One region of the Mesorhizobium monacense genome, then DNA from elsewhere that is predicted to be linked to it. Evidence: predicted binding sites of a transcription regulator. Region 1 holds the regulator's gene; each other region holds the start of a gene.
What was found. Region 1 encodes LexA, which represses DNA repair genes until DNA is damaged. Its sites were predicted from a motif close to TGTTCNNNNTGTGTTCNG; they were not measured.
Positions count from the first base shown of each region.

Region 2: recA (recombinase RecA) is a predicted target of LexA. The motif match lies at 1,708-1,725, and genes of this name have one in related genera.
Region 3: uvrA (excinuclease ABC subunit UvrA) is a predicted target of LexA. The motif match lies at 2,369-2,386, and genes of this name have one in related genera.

Region 1 is NZ_CM165567.1:2,425,396-2,429,414, reverse strand. Features, by position in the region: gene AC1RUK_RS11675 (ComEC/Rec2 family competence protein) at 1-1,672, shown strand, start outside; gene lexA (transcriptional repressor LexA) at 1,666-2,406, opposite strand; gene kynU (kynureninase) at 2,869-4,019, shown strand, end outside.
Region 2 is NZ_CM165567.1:2,731,351-2,735,369, reverse strand. Features, by position in the region: gene AC1RUK_RS13165 (pseudouridine-5'-phosphate glycosidase) at 1-520, opposite strand, end outside; gene AC1RUK_RS13160 (carbohydrate kinase family protein) at 557-1,501, opposite strand; gene recA (recombinase RecA) at 1,783-2,880, shown strand; gene alaS (alanine--tRNA ligase) at 3,131-4,019, shown strand, end outside.
Region 3 is NZ_CM165567.1:2,532,966-2,536,984, forward strand. Features, by position in the region: gene AC1RUK_RS12250 (ArsR/SmtB family transcription factor) at 26-340, shown strand; gene AC1RUK_RS12255 (SRPBCC family protein) at 337-810, shown strand; gene AC1RUK_RS12260 (ATP-dependent Clp protease proteolytic subunit) at 833-1,438, shown strand; gene AC1RUK_RS12265 (hypothetical protein) at 1,513-1,803, shown strand; gene uvrA (excinuclease ABC subunit UvrA) at 2,535-4,019, shown strand, end outside.

The DNA of each region.
Region 1 (4,019 bases):
TGTTGTCCCAAAGACTGGCGCTGGCGAAGACGCACCATCCAGGACGCGCTTGGCGTCCGCAATCGAGAATGCCCGGGAGAGCATCGCGGACCACATTCGCGGCCAGATTGGCGGCCCGGAGGGCGAGATTGCTGCGGCATTGATCGTCGGCGTGCGCGCCGGCATTCCCAATGAGATCAACGAGGCGATGCGGCGCACCGGCATCTACCACATCATCTCGATCTCCGGCCTGCACATGGCGCTGGTCGCCGGAACCATTATGGGGCTGCTGCGCGGCGCCTTCGCCCTGTTTCCCGATTTCGCATCGCGCCGGCCGGTGAAGAAATATGCGGCCGCCGCGGCGCTCTTTTCCATCGCCGCCTACCTCGTCTTTTCCGGCATCGTCGTCGCGGCCGAACGCAGCTTCATCATGCTGGCGGTGATGCTGGTCGCCGTGCTGTTCGACCGCGCGGCGCTCACCATGCGCAATCTGGCGATCTCGGCGATTGCCGTGATCCTGGTGTCGCCGCACGAAGTGGTCGGCCCGAGCTTCCAGATGTCGTTTGCGGCGACCGCGGCCCTTGTCGGTGCCTATGCCGGCTGGTCGGACTACCGTGCCGGCAGAGCGACGTCGCCGCCGCCACGGCGATCGCCGCTCGCCTTCGTCACGCGAAAATTCCTGCTCGGCATGGGCGGCCTCGCCATGACCTCCATCATCGCCGGCAGTGCGACCGCGCTCTTCGCCATCTGGCATTTTCAGCGCGTGTCGCCGCTCAGCCTGCTTGCCAACCTGGCCGTCATGCCGATCGTCTCGCTGATCGTCATGCCGTTCGCCGTGCTCAGCGCGCTGGCGATGCCGTTCGGCGCCGATGGACCCTTCCTCTATGTGATGGGCAAGGGGCTGACGGCGATGATCGCAATATCCGGATGGATTTCCGAGCGCTCGCCGATCGATGCTGTCGGGCTGATCTCCATTCAGTCGGTACTGCTGGTGACGATCGCGCTGGTCATCGCCACCATGGCGACGACATGGCTCAGGCTGGCAGCCGTTCCGTTCGCATTCGCCGGCCTGCTGACTGTCTCCGACACTCGCACGCCTGACGTTCTCGTCTCGGAGGATGGGCATCTTGTGGCAATGCCGATCGGGGGCGGCGAACTCGCCATCAACCGCGTGCGATCGAACGAGTTCACCACCGACAACTGGAAACGGGCTGTGAAGTCCGAAACCATTGTGGAGCCCGAGACCTTCGAGAAGGGTGACGCGCGGTTCGACATGGATCCGGCCGACCTGCCGCCGGGCTCACCCTTCTACTGCAGCAGCGGTCTTTGCCTCGCGCGGCATCCGTCTGGCGCGATCATCGCGTATGCAGAAGACCGCAAGGACGCGTGGCGGGCGTGTGCTTTCGCTACCCTGATCATCGTCAACGACGCCACCGCCTACGACCCTTGCCGCAATCCGCTTGTCCTTGTCGTCAGGAAACGGCAACTTGCCCGCTTGGGCAGCGCCGCTGTCTTCTTCGATCAGCAATCGGCAATCGCGCCGGCAGAGATAGACTTCGCGGTCGAGCAGCCGTACCGGCCCTGGCACGAGCAGCGAAGATTCTCACGCGAGGCGAGGGGCCTGCCGCCTTACAAGAGACCCGAAAGGCAGGCCAGCAAACCGCCGCCAAAACAACCGCCGCCGCCTCAGTAGCGGCGGATCAGACCGACCAGCTTGCCCTGCACCTTGACCCGGTCGGGCCCGAAGATGCGGGTTTCATAGGCCGGATTGGCGGCTTCCAGCGCAATCGAGGCGCCCTTGCGGCGGAAGCGCTTCAGCGTCGCTTCCTCCTCGTCGACCAGCGCCACTATGATCTCTCCCGGGCTCGCCGTGTCGGCGTTGCGGATGATGACCGTATCGCCGTCGAAGATCCCGGCCTCGATCATCGAATCGCCCTTGACCTCCAGCGCGTAATGCTCGCCGCCCATGATCATGTCCGGCGGCACCGAGATCGAATGCGTCTGATGCTGGATGGCGTCGATCGGCACACCGGCCGCGATCCGCCCCATCACCGGGATGGACACTGCCGCAACCGCATCGTCGTCATTGCCCGCCTGGGGCGTGCGCGACGATGCCATAGGCTTGATCTGCCGTCCGAGGCCGCCCTGCCCAAGACTGCCCTGAATGACGCTCGGCGAGAACTTCTTCGCCGCATTGAGGCCGGGAGCAATCGAGTCCGGCAGGCGCAGCACTTCGAGCGCGCGCGCCCGATTGGGCAGCCGGCGAATGAAACCGCGCTCCTCCAGCGCCGTGATCAGCCGGTGGATGCCCGACTTCGAGGCAAGATCGAGCGCCTCTTTCATTTCGTCGAAGGAGGGTGGAATGCCGCTTTCCTTCAGCCGCTCATGGATGAACATCAGCAGTTCATGTTGTTTGCGTGTCAGCATCGCGGCCCCCAACGGAATCAGAAAAACAAACCCAGAACAAACACTATCTGTTCCAGTTGTGTTCCGCAACTGTTTAAAGTTTAATGAATGGGTTAAGGCTCCCGAAACGATGTCGCGTGCGACAGCGAATATCCCAGCCCCTTAGATGCCGGCTTCATCGCATTGATTTTGTTATCGTTTACGGCCAACCACCGGCCTGGGAGCTGGTTGGAAGTCGGCAATCATTCGCCGCAAACAATGTAGGTAGGGCCGTGTTTGACGATCCAGCCCGCTCGATGCACCGTGAACGAAACGAACTCAAAATGCCAACTATGAGCAGGGGTCGAGGGTGTCGTTGGGCCGATAAGTCATCAATGCAGGTTCTTGCAGCGCGATGGCCTGTGATGAGAGAAAGTACCGATCGTCGGCTTGTGTCATCATTGCGTGCCGGTGTCGTGCGTATCTGGGGGGAGCAGACATATCATGACAGGAATTCCTGATCTTGCGGCCGTCGAAGCGATGGACGCCGCGGATCCACTGCGCCCCTTGCGCGACCGCTTCATCCTGCCCGAAGGGGTAATCTATCTCGACGGCAATTCGCTGGGTGCAGCCTCGCATGCCGCCTTCGACGAGCTACGCAAGGCGGCGACCGAAGAATGGGCGTACGACCTCATCCGCGCCTGGAACACTGCCGGCTGGTTCAACATGCCGGTCGAACTCGGCGATCAGCTCGGGCGCCTGATCGGCGCCGCTCCCGGCCAGACGGTGGTCTGCGACACGACATCGATCAACATCTACAAGCTGCTGCACGCGGCAATGGCCATCCGGCCGGATCGGCCCGTCATCGTCGCCGAGGGCGACAGCTTTCCGACCGACCTCTACATGGCTGAAGGTGTCGCCTCGACTCGAAAGAACACTGTGCTGCGCCTTGCAGGCGTCGACGCACCGACGATCGAAGAGCTGATCGACGACCGGGTCGCGGTGGTGCTGGTCAACCACGTCAACTACAAGTCAGGCGAACTGCGTGACATGACGGCGCTGACGCGCATCGCCCATGACGCCGGGGCGCTGATCGTCTGGGATCTCTGCCACACAGCAGGCGCCATGCCGGTCGAACTGGACACGGCGAATGCCGATTTCGCTGTCGGCTGCACCTACAAATATTTGAATGGCGGCCCGGGCTCTCCCGCCTTCATCTATGCCGCGGAGCGCCATCATGCCGATGTGCTGCAGCCGCTCAGCGGATGGTGGAGCCACGCGCGGCCCTTCGCCTTCGAGCAGGCCTACGCAGCCGGCACCGGCATCCGCCGGTTTCTGTGCGGCACGCAGCCGGTCCTGTCGATGCGCACGCTGAAGGGCGCGCTCGACATCTGGAACGATGTCGACATGGCGGCCGTGAGAAAGAAAAGCATCGCCCTGGCCGACCTGTTCATCGAACTCGTCGAGGCAAAATGCGGCGCCTATGGTCTCACGCTCGAAAGCACCCGCGACAGCGCCAGGCGCGGCAGCCAGATTTCATTCATGCACGAGCACGGCTACCAGATCATGCGGGCGCTGATCGAACGCGGCGTTATCGGCGATTTCCGGGCGCCGTCGACCATACGCTTTGGCTTTACCCCGCTCTATGTCGGCTA
Region 2 (4,019 bases), 310 kb from region 1:
CCAGCGTCTTTTCGATGTCGAGGATCGCCTTGGCGCCGGCCGACACCACGATCACCGGCGTGCGCGCCAGTTCGTCGAGATCGGCGGAGATATCAAAACTCTTTTCAGCCCCCTTGTGCACGCCGCCGATGCCGCCGGTGGCGAACACGTTTATCCCGGCCATATGCGCCGCGATCATGGTGGCGGCAACCGTGGTGCCGCCGGTGCGGCCTTGAGCGACCGCAAAGCCGAGATCGGCGCGCGACAGCTTCATGGCGTCACCCGTCATGGCCAGCGATTCGCGCTCGCCGTCTGACAGCCCGATCTTGATGCGGCCGGAAACCACGGCGATCGTCGCCGGCACCGCGCCATTGTCCAGGATGATCTTCTCGACATTGGCCGCCATGGCGCCATTGTCGGGATAGGGCATGCCATGGGTGATGATGGTGCTTTCCAGCGCCACCACCGGCCTGCCCGCGGCCAGCGCTTCAGCCACCGGCGGGTGGATGTCGATGAAGGGGCGGGCGGTTTCCGGCGTCATGTCTGTCTCCGATCCGGCAAGCTGATCTGGCCGACCTCATGCCACTTCCCGCGCCTCCGGCACAAGGGCCAGCATCTGAGCGAAACTTGCCGCCGTGAAGCCTGGCACGGCATCGCTGCTTTCGATGGCAAGCGTTGCCGCCGCGACACCTTCTCGAAGGGCGGCGCGCAGCGACACTCCGCGCAGCAGGGCAGCGACGGTTGCGCCCGCCAGCGCATCGCCGGCGCCGGTGACGTCGGCGATCCTTCTGGGGGCGGGGGGAGCGACGGCGAAAAGCCCATTTCCATCGAAGCCCAGCACCGGCGCGCCGCCCGCCGTCACCACGGCACTTTTGAGGCCGGCGCGCCGCAGCCCCTCGACCAGGCCTTGCTCGGTCGCATCGGCAGTCGCACCGGCCAGCGCGACAGCCTCGCGCCGGTTCATGAACAGCAAGGTCAGTCTGCCCAGCACCGGCATCAGCCGCACCACCTTGGCCGGCGAGATCGCGATGGCGAACACCGGCTTGGCTCCGGCGAGCGCCACCAGCCGTTCCAGCGCCGTGGTCGGCAGATTGGCGTCGCACAGGATTGCGTCTGCGTCAGCAATCACCTCGCGCACCTTGGCGCGGCGGATCTGCTTGGGGAAGGCGAGGTCGTAGAGCGCCATGTCGGCAAAGCCGACAATCAACTCGCCGTCACGGTCGATCAGCGCGGTGTAGCTCGGCGTGGTGCGGTCGAGGAACACTGCCGACAGGTCGGCAATGCCCGACGCAGCGATGGCGCGCGACACCGTCTCGCCCGAGGCATCGCCACCGCGCAGCGAAAGCAGGGAGGCCGAAGCCCCGCGCCGCACCAGGCTGCGCAGGGCGTTGAAGACGCCACCGCCGACATCCTCGCGCATCGTGCCGGGGTTGGACGCGGCCGGCACGTACGGACCCGACACCTGGCCGCGCCGGTCGATATGGGCGCCGCCCACGGCCAGGATTTTTGGGGATGTCATCATGCGGGCGATATGACCTTTGTTATTCCAGCCGCACAAGCGCTAGGTTGTGTGGTTGAGCTTCGCAGGCAAGGCAGCGATTCGGTGGATCGATACAATCGGACCGGCTGACCGAATGCGGGATACATCCCGGAACGAAATCGCGAGACAAAAAAAGAACAAATCCGGAAAAAGATTATTTTTCAGAAAGTTGATGCCTCTTGCCAAACGAGAACAAAAAAGGTACAAATGAATGAGGATTACGGATTGTCCGGCCTTCATTGACGACCAAGGGGTGATGTATCATGGCTCAGAATACTTTGCGGCTTGTAGAGGATAAGGCAGTGGACAAATCAAAGGCCCTGGATGCGGCGCTGTCGCAGATCGAGCGCGCTTTCGGCAAGGGCTCGATCATGCGGCTCGGCGCCAACGAACAGGTCGTCGAGATCGAAACCGTGCCGACCGGATCGCTTGGCCTCGACATCGCGCTTGGCGTCGGTGGCCTGCCGCGCGGCCGTATCATCGAGATCTACGGGCCGGAAAGCTCGGGCAAGACGACGCTGGCGCTGCACACGGTGGCGGAGGCCCAGAAGAAGGGCGGCATCTGCGCCTTCGTCGATGCCGAGCACGCGCTCGATCCGGTCTATGCCCGCAAGCTCGGCGTCGACCTTGAAAACCTGCTGATCTCGCAGCCCGACACCGGCGAGCAGGCGCTTGAGATCTGCGACACGCTGGTGCGTTCCGGCGCCATCGACGTGCTGGTGGTCGATTCGGTCGCCGCGCTGACGCCGCGCGCCGAAATCGAGGGCGAGATGGGCGATTCGCTGCCCGGCCTGCAGGCCCGCCTGATGAGCCAGGCGCTGCGCAAGCTGACTGCTTCGATCTCGCGCTCCAACACCATGGTCATCTTCATCAACCAGATCCGCATGAAGATCGGCGTCATGTTCGGCTCGCCCGAAACCACGACCGGCGGCAACGCGCTGAAATTCTACGCCTCGGTCCGTCTCGACATTCGCCGCATCGGCTCGGTCAAGGACCGCGACGAGGTCGTCGGCAACCAGACCCGCGTCAAGGTGGTCAAGAACAAGCTGGCGCCGCCCTTCAAGGTGGTCGAGTTCGACATCATGTATGGCGAGGGCGTCTCCAAGACCGGCGAGCTTGTCGACCTCGGCGTCAAGGCCGGCGTGGTCGAGAAGTCGGGCGCCTGGTTCTCGTACAATTCGCAGCGCCTCGGCCAGGGCCGCGAGAACGCCAAGCTGTTCCTGCGCGACAATCCCGACACGGCGCGCGAGATCGAATTGGCGCTCAGGCAGAATGCCGGGCTGATCGCCGAGAAATTCCTCGAAAATGGTGGCTCCGAAGGTGGAGACGACGGTTTCGAGGACGAAGCCGGCGCGATGTAGGGCACTGGCCAGAGTTCGGCCATAAACCCGGCCTATAACCTGATGCTTAAGTAACCGAGTTCTACAGTATCGCGTTCCGAACCGCCGGCCTCGAGCCGGCGGTTTTTTGTTTTTGGGCAGCATGGATTGGCCCAATTCCCTGTTTCTGGACAGGGTGGAGCGTGCCCGCTAAAAGGCCAAGTCTATCTTCTGAAAAGCAGAGACCAGTTTCCGCCGGGTTGCCGGCGGTTTTCGCGAAAAGGCAGCACTCATGAGTGGCGTGAACGAGATCCGGTCGACATTTCTCGACTATTTCCGCAAGGAGGGCCACGAGGTCGTCGCGTCGAGCCCGCTGGTGCCGCGCAACGACCCGACGCTGATGTTCACCAATGCCGGCATGGTGCAGTTCAAGAACGTCTTCACCGGTCTGGAGAAGCGGCCCTATTCGCGTGCCACGACCGCGCAGAAGAGTGTGCGCGCCGGCGGCAAGCACAACGACCTCGACAATGTCGGCTACACGGCGCGGCACCTGACCTTCTTCGAGATGCTCGGCAATTTCTCCTTTGGCGACTATTTCAAGGAGCGCGCCATCGAGCTTGCCTGGAACCTGATCACCAAAGAGTTCGGGCTGAACAAGGACAAGCTGCTGGTAACCGTCTATCACACGGACGACGAAGCTGCCGGCTTCTGGAAGAAGATCGCCGGCTTCTCCGACGATCGCATCATCCGCATCCCGACCTCCGACAATTTCTGGGCGATGGGCGACACCGGTCCGTGCGGTCCGTGCTCGGAGATCTTCATTGATCGTGGCGAGCATATCTGGGGCGGTCCTCCGGGCACCCCCGAGGAGGACGGCGACCGCTTCCTCGAATTCTGGAACCTGGTGTTCATGCAGTATGAACAGGTGACCAAGGAAGAGCGCATCGACCTGCCGCGACCGTCGATCGACACCGGCATGGGTCTGGAGCGCATGGCCTCCATCCTGCAGGGTGTGGAAAGCGTTTTTGAAACCGATCTGTTCCGTCACCTGATCGATGCTGCGTCGTCCGCGCTCGGCCGCGGTCCGGATGCCGACACTGTCGGCTCGTTCCGCGTCATCGCCGACCATCTGCGGTCCTCCTGCTTCCTGGTGGCCGACGGCGTGCTGCCGTCCAATGAAG
Region 3 (4,019 bases), 110 kb from region 1:
ATAAGTATCCACTTATGCTTTGACCATGATCGAAGCAGAGATTTTTCGCGCCCTTGCCGACCCGACGCGCCGCGCCGTCTACGAGCGGCTTGCCGCCAGCGAGATGACGGTGTCGGAGCTGCGCACCGGCCTGACGGTATCGCAGCCGGCGGTCTCGCAGCATCTGGCGGTGCTGCGCGGCGCCGGCCTGGTCACCGAGCGGCGGGCCGGCCGCAACGCTTACTACCGTGCCGATCCGCAAGGGCTCGACCCGCTGCTCGGCTGGATCGAGCGCTACCGTGCGTTCTGGCCGGAGCGCATCGAAAGGCTGAAGGCTGTCTTGAAGGACATGGACCAATGACACTGAAAGAACATGCTAAAAGTGTTGCGGACTCGCTCGAATTCGAATGCGAATTGCCGGAGCCGCCGGAGAAAGTGTGGCGCGCGCTGACCGAGCCGAAGCTGCTCGCGGCCTGGATGATGCCAAACGACATCAAGCCCGAGATCGGCCGCCGCTTTGCCTTTGCCGGGCCGGACGCGCCGATCGACTGCGAAATCCTCGATGCCGAGCCCGGACGGCTGCTGCGCTATTCCTGGCGCGAGCGGCCGGAGCCGGACGATGCCAGCCAAGCGCTCGACAGCATCGTCACGTTTACCCTCGACCGTACGGCTTCGGGCGGCACGCATCTGCGTATTGTCCATGACGGGTTCGCCCGGGCAGCAACGCCTGTGGTCGCCATGGCAGGCGCCGGCTGCCGGCTTTCGCTCGACGCGCGCAGGTCGATGCTACCTAGCGCCGCGAATGTGCATCGCCTGCTGCGCGCGGCCTGACCAACGAGATCGGAGAAAGACAATGAGCGGCCTTGCCAATCTGGTGCCGATGGTGATCGAGCAATCGAGCCGTGGCGAACGCGCCTTCGACATATTTTCGCGGCTGCTGCGCGAGCGCATCGTCTTCATCAACGGAGAGATCAATGACGGCGTGTCGGCGCTGGTCTGCGCCCAGCTTCTGTCGCTGGAATCCGACAATCCCGAGAAGGAGATCTCGCTCTACATCAACTCGCCAGGCGGCGTGGTGACCAGCGGCTTCGCCATCTACGACACGATGCAGTACATCTCCTGCCCGGTATCGACCGTCTGCATGGGCTTTGCCGCCTCGATGGCGTCTTTCCTGCTGATGGCCGGCACACCAGGGCGGCGCATCGCGCTGCCCAACACCAGCATCGTGCTGCACCAGCCGCTGGGCGGCTTCCAGGGCCAGGCTTCCGACATCCAGCGCCATGCCGAGGGCATATTGCGCACCAAGCGGCGCATGACCGAGCTTTACGCGCATCATTGCGGGCGTACTTACGAAGAAGTCGAACGCACGCTGGACCGCGATTATTTCATGACCGCCGAGGAGGCGAAGGCCTGGGGTCTCGTCGACCATGTGTTCGACACCCGCAAGAAGGCGGCTTGAGGAGGCTGCTCACGCTCGGCAATTTGATTGCTGCCGGTCTGGCACCGCCTGCGGCGCGACCCTATAGTTCGGCAATGAGTGACATCCGCTTGTCCAGACTTTTCTGCACCGTCACTGCCGCCCTCGCGAGCGCCAGCATGCTGGCTGGAGCTGCCTTTGCCGATGACAGTTCGACCCAGAAAGGCGCCCTGCCGGGCGTGACCAGCGACTATCGCATCGCCAAGCCGGCTCCTCAGCCCGAGCCCGACGACGCGCTGCCTGCCAGCGGCAACGGCCAGTTCAAGATCGGCGACACCGATGTCAGGATTTCCGGCAGCATCACCGTCGATATCGGCGCCGGCGCGATCAGGCCATCCGGCCGGTAGCTTTCGGGTCTTGCCGCCATCTCCTCAAACGAACGGCCCCGCCGCTGCTTCCGCAAACGGACGGGGCCTTTTATGGATCTTAAATCCAATGTGTCGGTAGTGTTATACCGACTTTGATTTCGGATGCTTCGCGGCATTCAGCCGACGATCCGACCAGTGGTCTCTGATTGTCAGGGGGATCGGCAGGTCACGGTTTGTCGGGTCGGGCGCTCACGCCCACCCTGGCACTTATGCCCGCCGCGGCTCCAGGCATATCTGGAGCCTCAAGGGACTGTCCGGTGGCGTCATGCTCCGCTCCTCTGTCCGTTGCGACGATGTCGTCCGAAGCGCAAATCGCAAAAGCCTGCGGCGTCTCGCAAGCCGCCTGAGGCGGCGAGGCCATCGAAAGACGGCCGGCTCCGTTGACCGCTGGACACTGCGCCCCTGAGTCGGCAGCGTCAACCTTTGAATAGCCGGTTACGGAAAATGTGATCGACGGGGTTACGTCCAGGTCAGGGCAGTGTGTCGGAACCTGCTCAACGGAGTGCCCGCCTTTCCGGTTCTTCACAGCACTTTGTCAGGAGCGTGTTCGGCCTTTGTTCTTTCCGCTTGCCCCCTCGCGCGAAAGACGGTTAAACGCTTCTGTCGAGATTTGTGGCGTCTCTCGACGTGGCGGCAAAAATACCTACATAGGGGATGGCCGGGAAAACCCGCCGATCCCACGAATTCCAGACCTGAGGCGGCGACCGGCAATGGCCGACCATAAATACCTTTCCATTCGCGGGGCGCGCGAACACAATCTGAAGAATGTCGATCTCGACCTGCCGCGTGACAGCCTGATCGTCATGACCGGCCTGTCTGGGTCCGGCAAGTCGTCGCTCGCCTTCGACACCATCTATGCCGAGGGCCAGCGCCGCTATGTCGAGAGCCTGTCGGCCTACGCGCGGCAATTCCTCGAAATGATGCAGAAGCCCGACGTCGACCAGATCGACGGTCTGTCGCCTGCCATCTCCATCGAGCAGAAGACCACCTCAAAGAACCCGCGCTCGACGGTCGGTACCGTCACCGAAATCTACGACTACATGCGGCTTCTGTTCGCGCGCGTCGGCATTCCCTACTCGCCGGCCACCGGCCTGCCGATCGAGAGCCAGACAGTGTCGCAGATGGTCGACCGCGTGCTGGCCGTCGAGGAAGGCACGCGCCTGTTTATCCTGGCGCCGATCGTGCGCGGCAGGAAAGGCGAGTACCGCAAGGAACTGCTGGAACTGCAGAAGAAGGGCTTTCAGCGCGTCAAGGTCGACGGCGTCTTCTACGAGATCGCCGACGTGCCGGCTCTGGACAAGAAGTACAAGCATGACATCGACGTCGTCGTCGACCGCATCGTGGTGCGCGGCGACCTTGCCACCCGGCTTGCCGATTCCATCGAAACGGCGCTGAAACTTGCCGAAGGCCTGGCCGTGGCCGAATTCGCCGACAGGCCGCTCGACGCCAGCCAGACCGGCGAGGATTCGGTCAACAAGTCGAAGAACGAGACGCATGAGCGCATCCTGTTCTCGGAAAAGTTCGCCTGCCCGGTGTCCGGCTTCACCATTCCGGAGATCGAGCCCAGGCTGTTCTCGTTCAACAATCCGTTCGGCGCCTGTCCGACCTGCGACGGTCTCGGCAGCCAGCGCGCCATCGACGGCAATCTGGTCGTGCCGGACGAGAACGTCTCGCTGCGCGACGGCGCGGTCAGCCCGTGGGCGAAATCGACCTCGCCCTATTACGCACAGACGCTGGAGGCGCTGGGCAAGGCCTATGGCTTCAAGCTCGGCGACAAGTTCAAGGACCTGGCCGCGGAAGCCCAGGAAGCCATCCTGCACGGCACGGGCGAGCGCGAGATCACCTTCCAGTATGATGACGGCCTGCGCTCCTACAAGACGACCAAGACTTTCGAAGGCGTCATCCCCAATCTCGAGCGGCGCTGGAAGGAAACCGAATCCGCCTGGATGCGCGAGGAGATCGAGCGCTTCATGTCGGCGACGCCCTGCCCCGTCTGCAAAGGCTACCGGCTGAAGCCGGAGGCGCTGGCGGTGAAGATCGCGGGAAAGCATATCGGCGAGGTGACCGAGCAGTCGATCCGCAAGGCAGACCAGTGGTTCACCGACCTGCCCGCGCAGCTCAACGACAAGCAGAACGAGATCGCCGTGCGGGTGCTGAAGGAGATCCGCGAGCGGCTGCGCTTCCTCAACGATGTC